3 regions of the Vibrio sp. 1069 genome follow, and region 2 is predicted to be linked to each of the others. Evidence: riboswitches for the same ligand, from Rfam matches in the RefSeq annotation. Region 2 holds a riboswitch; each other region holds the start of a gene.

Region 1 (4,588 bases), on a different contig from region 2:
GCCGCAAGCTTCTCACTAGCATGCTGTTCACTCAATGCAGACATATCACCCGCGGCTTCCACTTTCCCATCCGCCACAAACACAAAGTGGCTGGCAATCGCTTTGGCATCGCTTAAATGGTGCGTGACCATCAATACGGTTATTCCCCGCTCTGCTGCCAGTTTTTTTACCAAGCTCAGCATCTCTTCACGCAACACCGGATCAAGCGCCGAGAACGGCTCATCCAATAGCCACATGGGATGAGGCTGAACAAAACAACGCGCTAAGGCAACACGTTGACGCTGGCCACCAGAAAGATGCTCTGGCAAACGGTCGAGGTACTCTGCAACACCAACTTGCTGCGCGGCTTGTTCAATCTGACGATTTTGGTCCACCGTGAGCTTTAGCCCCGGGTGTAAGCCCAAACCGATGTTGTCACGCACCGATAAATGAGCAAACAAATTGTGCTCTTGGAACAACATAGAGAACGGACGCAGATAAGGCTCTTTACGCACAATGGACTCACCATCAACACAAATATCACCACGGTCAGGATGGATGAATCCTGCCACCAACGCCAGCAAGGTTGACTTCCCTGCCCCACTTGGTCCCATCAGCGACACAATCTGTCCTTGCTCAATCGTTAAGTCAAAACGAAACAGTTCACGTTGGTAGGTGTACTGCACATCATCCAACACTAACATTACGCTCTCTCCTTCGTTTTCAATACTTTCTCAATCAAGGCAAAACAGCCCACACTCAACAACAATAGGGTCACCGATACCACCGCAGCTGCGTCCATCTGATAACTGCCAAGCAACTGGAACAAATACAGAGGTAAGGTACGAAACTCTTGTCCACCAAACAGTGCTATGGCACTTAAATCCCCTATTGCAAACATAAAGCTGATCGCAAACGCATGTGCAAACGGCTTGCGTAGCGCCTGCCACTCCACCACTTTAAACCGTTGCCAGCCACGCATGCCTAAGCTGGCACATACATACTGATACTGTTGTTCAATGTGCAGCATTGGCTGCGCTAGCGTTTTGATCACGTAAGGCAAAGCCATCAAACCGTTCACCCAAATCACGACAAAAAATGCCAAGCTAAAAACATCGGTAAATGCGCGCAGTAGTAAGAATAAACCGGTGCTAATCACCAGACCTGGAGTCACCAAAATAACGGTGCCGATTAACTCAATCTGATCGGCTCGCGTGTTTTTGTACTGCAACCGCCAACGGCGACTGGTCAATAGTATGGACACCCCTGCAGCGACCGCAAGCGCGCTAGCGACACAGGCGACTTTGAGGGAGTTCAATAGCGCAGACCAAAAACGCTCATCGGTTAATACTGTCCAAACTTGTTGGTTGATGCCACTCAGTAACACCATCAATAACGGCGGTATTACCAGTAAAAAGGCACCTATGATCCAAAAGCTATCCCAAGCTTTTGACCACCCATGATCCTTCGTTAAATATTGCTGTACCGATGTGCTTCCAGCACTGATAGAAACAGGCCTTGTTAACTTCTGCACTCCAATAGCAAGCAGTCCACATAACAGCATCTGCCACAGCGCCAATAACGCCCCAGCTTGTAAATCAAAATCAAACTTAATCGCTTGGTAAATGGCCAATTCAATGGTGGTGGATTTTGGCCCGCCCCCCAACGCCATTACAGTGGCAAAACTGGTAAAGCACAACATAAACACCAACCCACAAACGTGGGGAAGCTGCTGCCTTAAACGCGGCCATTCTACCCAGCGAAACTTATCCCAATGACTCATCCCAAGATGCGCGCAAAGCTTATGCTGCTCGGCAGGAATAGACTCCAAGGCTTGCAGAAGCAATCGTGCCGCGTAAGGTAAATTAAAGAACACATGGGCGAGTAAAATGCCGTTCAAACCGTAAATAGAGAATGGCAGTTTAGTGTCGAAACTTTGCAACCACTGCGCCAACAAACCACTGTTGCCATAAATCGCTAACAGCCCAAAAACACCAACCAAAACCGGCAAAACCAGTGTCGATGCAAACAGCTTAAGCAGTAATGATTTACCAATAAATTGGCGACGCGAAAGTGCGTGCGCTACTGGAATGGCAAAGCCAACACTGAGCAATGTGGAAAGAAACGCTTGGTAGAAACTGAACTTGGTGACATGTTGATAGTACGGGTCGCCCCATACCACAGACACATCAAGTGAAGGGGCTTGAACAATCAAAGCACCTAGGGCAGAAATAACAAAGGTCGCGATGATCATCGCGACCCCTAAACCTATTTTTGGAACAGAATTCAAAGGTAAAACCTATCTCATTCAGATGAGGATGGAAACGTCAGCTAAAACGTCAATGCGCTTTGCCATTCGCGAATCCAAGACTTACGCATTTTTGCCACTTCATCAGCACTAAAGCTCAACGACTTGCTTGGAACACTCAAAGTTTCAAAACCTTTAGGTAACTCAACGTCAGTGACTGGGTACATCCAGTTACCCGTTGGCATCGCCGATTGGAACTCATCACTTAAAATGAAACTCATAAATTGATCAGCAAGTTCTGAATTTTTTGCCCCTTTCACTTTGGCGGCTACTTCAACTTGCATGTAGTGGCCTTCAGCAAAATTCGCCGTAGCAAACTTCGAATCGTTTTCCGCAATTAAGTGGTACGCAGGTGAAGTGGTGTAAGAAAGCACTAAATCGGACTCACCATTGAGGAACATAGAATACGCCTCAGACCAACCTTTCGTGACCGTTACGGTTTTGCTCGCTAGCTTCTGCCACGCTTGCGTCACATCGTCGCCATAAATAGATTTCATCCATAGCATTAAGCCTTGGCCCGGCGTTGAAGTCCGCGGATCTTGGTAAATCACTTTCAGATCGTCGCGCGTTTCCACCAGCTCTTTCATGCTTTTCGGCGGATTAGCGAGTTTCTCTTTGTTGTACACAAACGCGAAGTAGCCGTAATCGTACGGTACAAACGTCGTGTCGCTCCAACCGTTTGGTAACACTGTGTTAGCCGTATCCACATTGTGCTCGGCAAGCAGATCGGTTTTCTTCGCTTCTGCCATCAGATTGTTATCCAAACCTAATACGATGTCCGCTTTGCTATTACCGCCTTCAAGACGAAGACGATTCAGAATCGACACACCATCGTCCAACGCTACGAAGTTAACGTCACAGCCACATTTTGCTTCAAAAGCTTGCTCGATTTTAGGACCCGGCCCCCAATCTGCGGCAAAAGAGTCGTAGGTATAGATGGTTAATGTGTTTTCAGCGGCAAACGCTGAAGTAGAGGTGATTGCAGCTAGGGCAATCAGATTTAGAGTGGGTTTCACTGCTCGCTCTCCATGAGTATTTCAGAGAAATAAGTTGAGCGGCACAGGGTTTGAGGCGGCTATTAAGGACTTCCAATATCCAGACTCAATTCCTACGCCAGCATTATCTGGTTCAGGTAATACGGGTCCCTAGTTAAACACTTAGGTCTCAGCGCCCCAATGCATTGATTGACTCAATGCTAAATGGGTTTGCTCCCCGATGAGTTGGATGGATTGTAAAGGTATTTGAGTGGTTACACAATCAGCTCACGAGCGCTGGTCATAACCCCAACGAGGCACCAAACCTTGCTCAATACCTAAGTGGTCAAGAATTCTCGCCACCATAAAATCCACTAAGTCTTCAATACTCTTTGGCTGATGATAGAAGCCTGGAGCTGCTGGCATGATGGTGGCGCCCATTTGCGACAGTTTGTGCATGTTCTCCAGATGCAGCGTTGAAAATGGTGTTTCGCGAACCACGAGCAACAGCTGCCCGCGCTCTTTCATTACCACATCAGCGGCCCGCTCGATCAAGTTATCTGACATACCATGCGCAATCGCTGCAACGCTTCCCGCAGAACATGGGCAAACCACCATTTGCTTTGGTGCAGCAGAACCAGACGCAACCGGTGAGAACCAGTCATCTTTACCGCAAACGGTGATGTTATCGGGATTGCAGTTCAGGTGCTCTACCAATGCTTGCTGCGCCGCTTCTGGGCCACTTGGTAGCTTAAGATTATGCTCGGTTGCCATCACGACACGAGCCGCCGAAGAAATCAGAACGTAGACATGATAATCCGCCGCAACCAAGCATTCTAAAAGACGAAGGCCGTAGGGAGCACCAGAAGCACCCGTTAATGCCAACGTGATGGCTTTTTTATGAGAGGGTTGTGTTTTGTTTTGCATATCAATCAGGCTTTTTGTTTTAACTGCTCAAGAAGTTTTCCGTGAATACCACCAAAGCCACCGTTGCTCATGACTAGAATTTGGTCACCTGGTCGCGCACGTTCGACGATCTTGGCTACAAAGTTATCTATATCCGCATCGACAAACGCTGGCTGTGTGCATTGGTCGGCAATGTCTTGCACAGACCACTCGATATTATCTGGCTGGAACAAGAAGACTTCATCTGCACTGTGTAGTGACTCTGCAAGTGTGTTTTTGTGTACACCACGCTTCATGGTGGCAGAACGCGGCTCTAACACAGCAAGGATGCGTTTTTCACCTACCTTGTTACGCAAACCACCGACAGTAAGTTCAATTGCCGTTGGGTGATGCGCAAAATCATCGTAAACCGTCACACCTT
Region 2 (4,588 bases):
GCACACGTTGCTAGGTAATGAAAGAGGACTCCATTGAGTCCTCTTTTTTGTTTCTATAGGGATGCTAAGTTTACTTACCACCAATGCTCAAACGAGCAAAACGAACGTCTGGCGAGAAGAAAGTTCGGCTATCGTTAATTAACTGAGTATCACCCACTGCCTCAACTTCTTGCAGCATCTTGTAGAAGTTACCCGCTACCGTGATCCCACGAACTGGTTGAACGCGCTCTCCATCACAGCACAAGAAGCCACTCGCACCAAATGAGAAATCACCACTCACTGCATCCGCACCAGAATGGACACCTTGAAGCTCGACTAACTCTAGGTACTCACCCGCTTTTACTTCTGACGCACTGCTGTTGCCTGTCGCAATCACTTTGTGATTCGCTGATACGTCTAGGCTCGATTTTGCACCGCGAGCGGCACTTGCTGTCGAGACTGCGCCCAAGTAACTTGCGGTCTGGCTGTTGTGTAGCAAGGTTTTCAACTCACCATTAGCAATCATGACATTATCTTGAGTAGCGAAGCCTTCACTATCAAAACTCGCGATTGCCATACCATTTGGCATGTAAGCCGTATCAGTAAAGGTAATTAAATCACTCGCAACACGTTGACCAAGCTTGTCACCCAGTGGCGTAATGCCTTTCATCGCGCTTACGCCAGAGAAAGCACTGCCGAAAGCACCGAATAAACTTGCTAGCGCATTGATGTGGAAGATAGCAGGGTAGTTACCCGTCGCAACCGGTGCGCCTTCAAGAAGATCGCGAGCAAGGTTGTAGCCACCCTCGATACAGTAAGCTGGATTCAACTCATCAAAACGGCGACCCAGTGACATTCTACCCGCCATTGACTGTTTGCCGTCTTTTTCAAACAAGGTATACGCGTAACAAGTGAACGAGCGCTCGAAGTGTTGACACAATGTGCCTTGAGTATTGGCAATGATCAGTTGTGTTTCGCCATCGCTGTAACCATTGTAAGGTGCGCTAGAGGCGTGAGGCAGAGCCACTACGCCTTGCTCAAGAGCGAGAGACAGTTCGATTTTTTCGTCAACAGAAGTTGTATCTTCTTGCGCAATCTCAGCAACATCAGTCGCGATTTGACTGTTCACGCAACTAATCGTCTGATGTTCATCTTGCTTGGAAAAGCGAGCGCTTTGCAGTGCGTTGGTCAGCATCAAATCCAAGCTTGGTTGCTCTAACGACTCAGAATAGCTTGTTGCAACACGCGCATCTTTCACAACACGAACACCCAGAACTTGGCTTGAGCTTACTTTGTACTCATCCAGCTTTCCTTGGTTCGCTTTCAAAGAAAAGCTACTGTTACGGTTTACAATGACGTCCGCTTCTGCACCTTGGCGTTTTGCTTCTGATAGGACGTAATCAACCGCATTAAGAAGTTGTTGTTCTTGGCTCATTAGTTACCGCCTCCTACCAGAATGTTATCTACTTTCAGCGTTGGCTGACCGACAGTTGTTGGTACTGAACCACTCACGGAACCACACATGCCCGGCGCAAGCGCCATGTCTTTGCCGACCATGCTGATTTCTTTCAACACTTTTGGACCCGTGCTGATCAGCGTTGCTGTTTTCAGAGGCTTGGTGATTTTGCCATTTTCAATGAGGTAGGCTTCACGAACAGCAAAGTTAAACTCCCCCGTACCCGGTTGAACAGAGCCACCGCCCATCTTCTTCGCATAGATACCACGTTCGATGCCTGCCAGCATGTCATTAAGTGAATGCTCGCCCTCTTCGATAAAGGTGTTACGCATGCGCGAGGTTGGTGCGAACTTGTAGTTTTGACGACGACCAGAACCCGTAGGCTCATAACCTGTCTTCATGCCACCCATTTTATCGACCATGAAGCTGGTTAGCTTACCGTCTTTGATCAGTTGAGTGCGCTGAGTCTTCATACCTTCATCATCAATGTGAATCGAGCCCCATTCGTTGGTCATGGTGCCATCATCGACTGCATTCACTGCGGTGTGAGCAACCATTTCGCCCATCTTGTCGTGGAAGACTGATGCTTTCTTCGCAACTGAAGTGGTTTCTAGCAAGTGACCACATGCTTCATGGAAGATAACGCCGCCAAAGCCGTTACCAATCACCACCGGCATTTCACCCGATGGACAAGCATCCGCGCCAAGTTTTACTAACGCTTGCTGCGCGATAGTTTGACCTAGCTCTTTGGCATCAAGCTGTTCACTGAATTCCCAACCAGCAAGAGCGCCAGGACCTTCCATACCAGAAGACTGCTCATTACCTTTTTGCGCGACAGTGTTACCAGCAACACGAATGTAGTGGCGAGTATCGTCAACGTGTAGACCTTCTGAGTTGAAGATAGACACTTGTTGCTCGCGCTGAAGAACGCTGCCAATAAACTGGCTGATATGCTCACTCTCAGCACGTGCGGCTTGGTCAACTTTCAATAGAAACGCGATTTTTGAATCTAGGTTAGCATCCTTACTTAGCGACATGCGGCAACCATGTTGGATTGGGTAGCGGTTCAAATTCAAAGAACCCGCTGACGCGATTTGCTCACGCTTGTCTTTTGCAGCAAGCAGCGAGGTTACGCGCTTTAGTTCGGCTTCATCTGTGCTGTTGGTGTAACCGTAAAGCACCTTATGACCGAAAAAAAGACGAATACCGATACCAAAATCGATACCCGAGTTAACCTTATCCACTTCACCAGATGAGATCTGGACAGTGTTGGTTTGGTGATGTTCAACGAATAGTTCAGCGAAATCAGCCCCCAAAAAGAGTGCATGATCGATCACTGACTTCGCTGTTACAGAATTAAGCATGAAGTCTCCTTGCTCGATGATCGTCTTAGCCTTCCTAATTAACTGTGAAAAAGTTCAACAAAGTTAAATTGGCAACACGTTAAATTTTAACAGTTTTTTAACCTTGTTTTGTGCTAATCCTTGCTTAACGAGACCACGATTATTTATTAAATATTTCAGGTTCTGCTCATTCACCAGAGCGTTGCACTAGTAAATTCCACACAGCAAACCATTTAGGTGCTTACTTTATCACTCACCTCGCATAATTGAATACTCATTATAATTACGCTCAAAAAACGTATCCCTTCCGCAATGGTCCTGCTATCATCCGAACGAAATAGTCGGGGGGCCACACGACAAGTGTTGGCTGAGATCGAAATTCGAGACCCGTTGAACCTGATTCAGTTAGCACTGACGTAGGGAACTATGCACACTTTGCCTTTCGTCGCCCCTCTTAGGTAAGCGATAGCGATCGAAAAATCGATCTATCTGCAACGGTCAAAGTCAGTTCCTATACGTCTTGTAGTAGGAGCGACCATGACGCAGCAATCACAACCTCATTCACATCACACGCCAGCCTTGCCTACCCCTATCGTATTGACCATCGCGGGCTCAGACAGTGGTGGCGGTGCAGGTATTCAAGCCGACATCAAAGCGATGTCCGCAACCGGCAGTTTTGCTTGCTCGGTAATCACGGCGATTACTTCGCAAAATACCCAAGGCGTTTCTGCGATTTTCCCCATTCCTCTCGACCATGTAGAGAGCCAACTTGATGCAGTATTTACCGACCTCAACATCGTTGCAGTCAAAGTGGGCATGCTGGCCGATTCCAACATCATCAAAGTCGTTGCAGACAAAATTAAGCAATACCAGCCAAAACACCTCGTGATTGACCCTGTAATGGTGGCCACTAGCGGTGATCTATTACTGGAACAGTCGGCAATCAGCACTTTAAAAGAAGAATTGATTCCGCTCGCAGACATCATTACCCCTAACCTACCCGAAGGCGCAGCATTGACGGGTAAGCCAATGCCTCAATCAGAATCTGAAATGAACGATATGATTACCGACCTTCGTGCGCTTGGCGCCAAAGCTATTCTGCTCAAAGGCGGTCACCTTGAAGAAAATGAAAACAGCAACGATCTGCTTATCATGCAAGACAGTGCCGAGTTAATCAGCGCTAAACGCTTTCCAACCAAAAACACTCATGGCACAGGCTGCACGCTGTCTTCTGCTATCGCGTCTTATCTTGGCCAAGGCAACAACCTACACAAAGCGGTGCACCTGGGTAAGCAGTACATCAGCCAAGCTATCGCACACGCTGATGAATTGGATGTAGGTAAAGGCCATGGCCCTGTGAACCACTTTTTTGCGGGTCATACTTATGTTCGCTAACGCGATTGGCATTCAGCTTTCCGATGCTAGTCTGCGATACAAAGATAGCCAAACACCGACTTTAGCAGGAATGAACATGACCATTCCCGTCGGTAAATGGACGGTATTACTCGGACGAAGTGGCTGCGGGAAAACCACAATATTGCGTTACTTAGCTGGCCTGCTGGATGACCAAGTTGACTGGCATGGCGAACTCATCACAACGGATGGCGCTGCACTGCATGACCGTATCGCTTACATGGCTCAGCAGGATTTATTGCTACCGTGGTTGAATGTGTTAGACAACGTCTGCCTCAGTTCTCGATTTTCTCAAGAGCAAGCACCAGAGAAAAATAGACAACGTGCACTGATTTTACTAAGCCAAGTGGGACTCGCCGATTACGCGGATGCTAAGCCAGCTCAGCTCTCTGGCGGC
Region 3 (4,588 bases), on a different contig from region 2:
GCGCAGTAGTTCGTAATAACCATGAGTAGAAAGACCAAGACGAATACCGGCTTTAGTTAGCTGAGCCAAATTCGATTCTTCTATGTCTTCTTGTCCTAGGTGAACGCCATAAGCGCCATGCTTGATTGCCAGCTGCCAATAATCATTGATGAACACTTGTGCTTGATACTGACGACCTAGCTCAATTGCTCGAATGATCTGTTGTTCTAAATCGGCTTGTTGTGGGTTCTTGATTCGCAGTTGAATAGTGTTGATGCCTAGTGGCAGTAAACGCTCAATCCAAGCAACATCATCAACGACTGGATAGAGCCCTAGACTTTGCTTAGTCAGAATTGGAAAGCTAACGCTCTCGCCTTGTGCAGACCAACCAACTTGAATACCTAGTCGGTTATCCTCCAGTACAGGTGTGGGGAAATTATCAAATTGGTCAGCCCACTGAGTAGTTCGTCCCTCGTCAAGGTTGCCATTAAACAGTGTTTCACGTGAAACATTCGCTTGTTGAGTTAGCATTCCTCGAGCAAGTGTTAACGCATCTTCGATAGGAAAATCGAGTACTGTCAGCGTTACTATCCAAGCAAGGTGATGTTCGGGATCGAACATTGCGTTGAATTTGGACTTAACGGAAAGCGCTCTCACTTCGTTGTGAATTGGGTGACGCCAGATATCAAGCTGAAGCACTTTCTCCTTTTCATCGGATACTTGCGTATCAGCAATGCCAATATAAATCGCTTTCGACGGTTGCTTAGCACACGCTTCTACCGATAAAGCAGAGCGGTAATAGAGCACAAATGAACTCTCATTCTCAGAGTCATAACCATCAATAAGATCTGTCGTTATGCGTGTGGTCTGTTGGTCGCGAACAAGCTGAATAGATTGAGTTGGGCTCACACCCAACTCAATGTCTTCGATGCTAAAACCCTGTTCTTTCGCCAACAACAAACATTGCTGAACTAAACCTGTCAGTTCAATCAATGATGACGGAATAAGGATTTTGCTCATTAGTCACTCACCTCGGCATGTGCTGCTGGATGGTATAGCTCAGAACCTGTATCTCTAAATTCTTGCGATTTCTGACGCATCCCCTCAAGAGGATCATCCAGCATTTTGATTGAGATAGCTTGGTCCGCAGCAACTTGCTCAGTATCTTTCGCGTACTCTCGTACCTCTTGCGAAATCTTCATAGAGCAGAACTTTGGTCCGCACATCGAACAGAAGTGAGCAACTTTTCCAGACTCTTGAGGCAAGGTTTCATCATGGAAAGCGCGTGCGGTATCTGGGTCGAGCGACAAGTTAAATTGGTCTTCCCAGCGGAACTCGAAGCGAGCTTTAGACAGCGCGTTATCACGAACTTGTGCACCAGGGTGTCCCTTCGCTAAATCAGCGGCGTGCGCAGCAAGCTTGTAAGTGATCATGCCTACTTTCACGTCTTCTTTGTTCGGTAAGCCAAGGTGTTCTTTAGGCGTTACATAACAAAGCATCGCACAGCCATACCAACCAATCATGGCAGCGCCAATACCTGAAGTAATATGGTCGTAACCAGGAGCAACGTCTGTCGTCAATGGGCCAAGGGTATAGAAAGGAGCTTCATGGCAGTGCTCTAACTGTTCTTCCATGTTCTCTTTGATCATGTGCATTGGAACATGACCAGGACCTTCGATAATCACCTGTACGTCGTATTCCCACGCTATCTTGGTTAACTCACCAAGGGTACGAAGCTCTGCAAATTGCGCTTCGTCGTTAGCATCGGCCACCGAGCCAGGACGCAGACCATCACCGAGAGAAAGTGCCACATCATACTTAGCACAGATTTCACAGATCTCTAGGAAGTGGGTATATAAGAAGCTTTCTTGGTGATGCGCTAAACACCATTTCGCGATGATAGAACCACCACGAGAGACGATGCCAGTAACGCGTTTTGCAGTCATTGGCACATAACGAAGTAGTAAACCGGCATGGATAGTAAAGTAGTCAACGCCCTGCTCTGCTTGCTCAATCAGGGTATCGCGCATCACTTCCCAGTTAAGGTTTTCCGCAACACCATTCACTTTCTCAAGCGCTTGATACATTGGTACGGTACCGATCGGAACCGGACTGTTACGTAGAATCCACTCGCGAGTTTCGTGGATGTTACGTCCAGTAGAGAGATCCATAACGGTATCGCCACCCCAGCGCGTTGCCCATACTAACTTCTCTACTTCTTCCTCAATCGAAGAAGTGACCGATGAGTTACCGATGTTGGCGTTCACTTTGACCAAAAAGTTACGTCCAATGATCATTGGTTCGGATTCTGGGTGGTTAATATTGGAAGGGATAATAGCGCGACCTTCGGCGACTTCTTTACGCACGAATTCGGCGGTAATATCTTTTGGTAGGTTCGCTCCGAAGCTTTGACCCGGATGCTGTTGATTCAGCACTTCATCGCGATACTTGGCACGCCCCATGTTTTCACGCAGCGCGATGTATTCCATTTCTGGGGTAATAATACCTTTGCGAGCATAGTGCAATTGGGTCACACAATGGCCATCTTTGGCACGTCGAATACGTGGTAGATTACCGTAACGAAGATCGTCTAGTGTTTCGTCTTCTAAGCGTTCTTTGGTGTACACCGAGCTTACTTCATCAAGTAGCTCAGTATCGGCACGCTCTTCAATCCACCCTTCTCTCAGCTTAGGTAAGCCGCTATAGAGGTCTATGGTGTGCTCTGGATCTGTGTATACACCCGAGGTATCGTAAACGCGTACTGGCTCATTAGGTTCGAAAATAGGCGCTTCTTTTGTGCCTCCAATAAGGCTATCAGCGAGTGATATTTCACGCATGGGTACACGAATATCTGGACGTGAGCCTTCTACGTAGACTTTGCTTGAATTGGGGTACGGTTGTACCGAGAGTGTATCAATGAACTGTTTTGCTTCCAGTCTCGCTTGTTTGCGACTCGACATAGCATTTTTCCTTGCTTTGTTATACTAGATAAAAAGTAATTGGATAAAAATGCTTGGCGGATAGATGCGACAAGAGGAGTCAAATTAAGGCTAGTTAAAGCTTACGATATTTGCCTGTAACAACATTCGACTTTTGATAGATCAACCAGAAAGAACTCCGGTGTGAATATCTTCTCTTGTTCCCTTCGCAGATTCTAATCTGATCAGGTTCAACGGATCCCGAATTAACGGTCTCAGCCTTATGGCACTCCGACAAGTGATGTCAGTATATAAAAACGGCTTGGTGAAACCAAGCCGACCTGTTCAATTTTTAACTACTTTGCTAGCTGCGCATCAATAATTGAAAGCCTATCCACGCCGCTGAAATACTTAACACGACATTCAACAATACGTTCAACCCCATCTTAAAGAAAGCGCCCTGCTGCATAAGCAAAACATTATCCATCGAGAAGGTGGAAAACGTCGTTAGTGCGCCTAAAAAACCCAAGCCAATCACTTGTCGCCAAGGTTCCGTTGCCAAAAGTTCATTATCGAAAGCTGCTATCAATAAGCCCATCATAAATGAGCCAACAACGTTAACGGTTAACGTACCATATGGAAAACCACGCCCCAATAAAATGACACAAAGTTCAGAAATTAAGTAACGAGAACATGCACCAAATGCACCACCCAATGCAATAAAACCCAAAACGGATAGTTGTCCCATAATTCCCCCAGAAAAGTTAATGGAGACATTGTAATCAAATTTACGGCAATAGTGATTATACAATCTTAGAATTCAGCAAATTATAGCGCTTAAAACTTATCAAGATTTAAAAAGTTACAGGAGTCACTTTACTTCAATATAACCCATCAACCCCGTCTTCATGTGTTCGATCACATGACAATGGTACATCCAACGTCCAGGGTTATCTGCAACAAATGCCGCTTTCGCACTGCCGTTTTTTCCAAGCAAGACCGTATCGGTATGAAACGGTTCGTCGAGTTTTTTTCCATCTAACTCAAGAACCGTAAATGTGTGTCCATGAAGGTGAATAGGATGATGATATTGGGTGACGTTCTTTAGGTTGAAGATATAGGTTTTTCCCATCTCCAATGTTGAAAGGGGCGCTGGAATATTATCTTTGCTCATTCCCTCCCAAGCCCGTTTGTTCATCAGCCAGAATTTAGGTATCGCTTTGCCCGATTTATCAGCAGGAGTGATCGCCCCCTCCCACTCAAACACATAATCGATTTGCTCTGCATTTTTCAAATCGAGAGCTGGCACAGGGTTGAGAGGTAATAAAGGCAGTTTCTGGTTGTTCGACAGGTCAGACTCAACAACGTCAAACTCGCACAAAAGGAATGGGAAGCGTCCTTTCATTTGACGCACATAAACACGTTTTCCAGCCTTTGGAGCAATCAATCCGATATCTAACCTCATTCCCGGACCAATTTTGTGCTGAGTGAGCTTATAAGGCGTTTTAACAGGGTTACCATCAATAGCAATAACCCAAGCCTCTGCGCCTTCTATAGCGATCGGGTAAGTAATGGTGTTATCGACATTAGCAATTCTTAATCGTGTGGTAGCATTCTGCTTCAGCGTATAAACAGGTTCATGCACACCATTGACGCTACTCCACTCTCCGGGAGTCCCCATACGAGCGCTC

What was found. A riboswitch is a leader RNA that binds a small molecule or an ion and turns the genes downstream of it on or off. The one in region 2 is predicted to bind thiamine pyrophosphate.
Region 1: another riboswitch for thiamine pyrophosphate. It lies ahead of thiB (thiamine ABC transporter substrate binding subunit); the one in region 2 lies ahead of thiD (bifunctional hydroxymethylpyrimidine kinase/phosphomethylpyrimidine kinase).
Region 3: another riboswitch for thiamine pyrophosphate. It lies ahead of thiC (phosphomethylpyrimidine synthase ThiC); the one in region 2 lies ahead of thiD (bifunctional hydroxymethylpyrimidine kinase/phosphomethylpyrimidine kinase).

Annotation. Positions count from the first base shown of each region.
Region 1 is NZ_JAWOWP010000004.1:264,029-268,616, reverse strand. Features, by position in the region: gene thiQ (thiamine ABC transporter ATP-binding protein) at 1-683, opposite strand, end outside; gene thiP (thiamine/thiamine pyrophosphate ABC transporter permease ThiP) at 683-2,269, opposite strand; gene thiB (thiamine ABC transporter substrate binding subunit) at 2,311-3,303, opposite strand; TPP riboswitch at 3,376-3,512, opposite strand; gene R7040_RS09260 (flavin prenyltransferase UbiX) at 3,550-4,188, opposite strand; gene mpl (UDP-N-acetylmuramate:L-alanyl-gamma-D-glutamyl-meso-diaminopimelate ligase) at 4,194-4,588, opposite strand, start outside.
Region 2 is NZ_JAWOWP010000028.1:1,647-6,234, forward strand. Features, by position in the region: gene R7040_RS22960 (TldD/PmbA family protein) at 71-1,414, opposite strand; gene R7040_RS22965 (TldD/PmbA family protein) at 1,414-2,799, opposite strand; TPP riboswitch at 3,111-3,218, shown strand; gene thiD (bifunctional hydroxymethylpyrimidine kinase/phosphomethylpyrimidine kinase) at 3,316-4,173, shown strand; gene R7040_RS22975 (ABC transporter ATP-binding protein) at 4,163-4,588, shown strand, end outside.
Region 3 is NZ_JAWOWP010000027.1:1,019-5,606, reverse strand. Features, by position in the region: gene R7040_RS22800 (thiamine phosphate synthase) at 1-999, opposite strand, end outside; gene thiC (phosphomethylpyrimidine synthase ThiC) at 999-2,939, opposite strand; TPP riboswitch at 3,103-3,201, opposite strand; gene crcB (fluoride efflux transporter CrcB) at 3,262-3,645, opposite strand; gene R7040_RS22785 (multicopper oxidase family protein) at 3,769-4,588, opposite strand, start outside.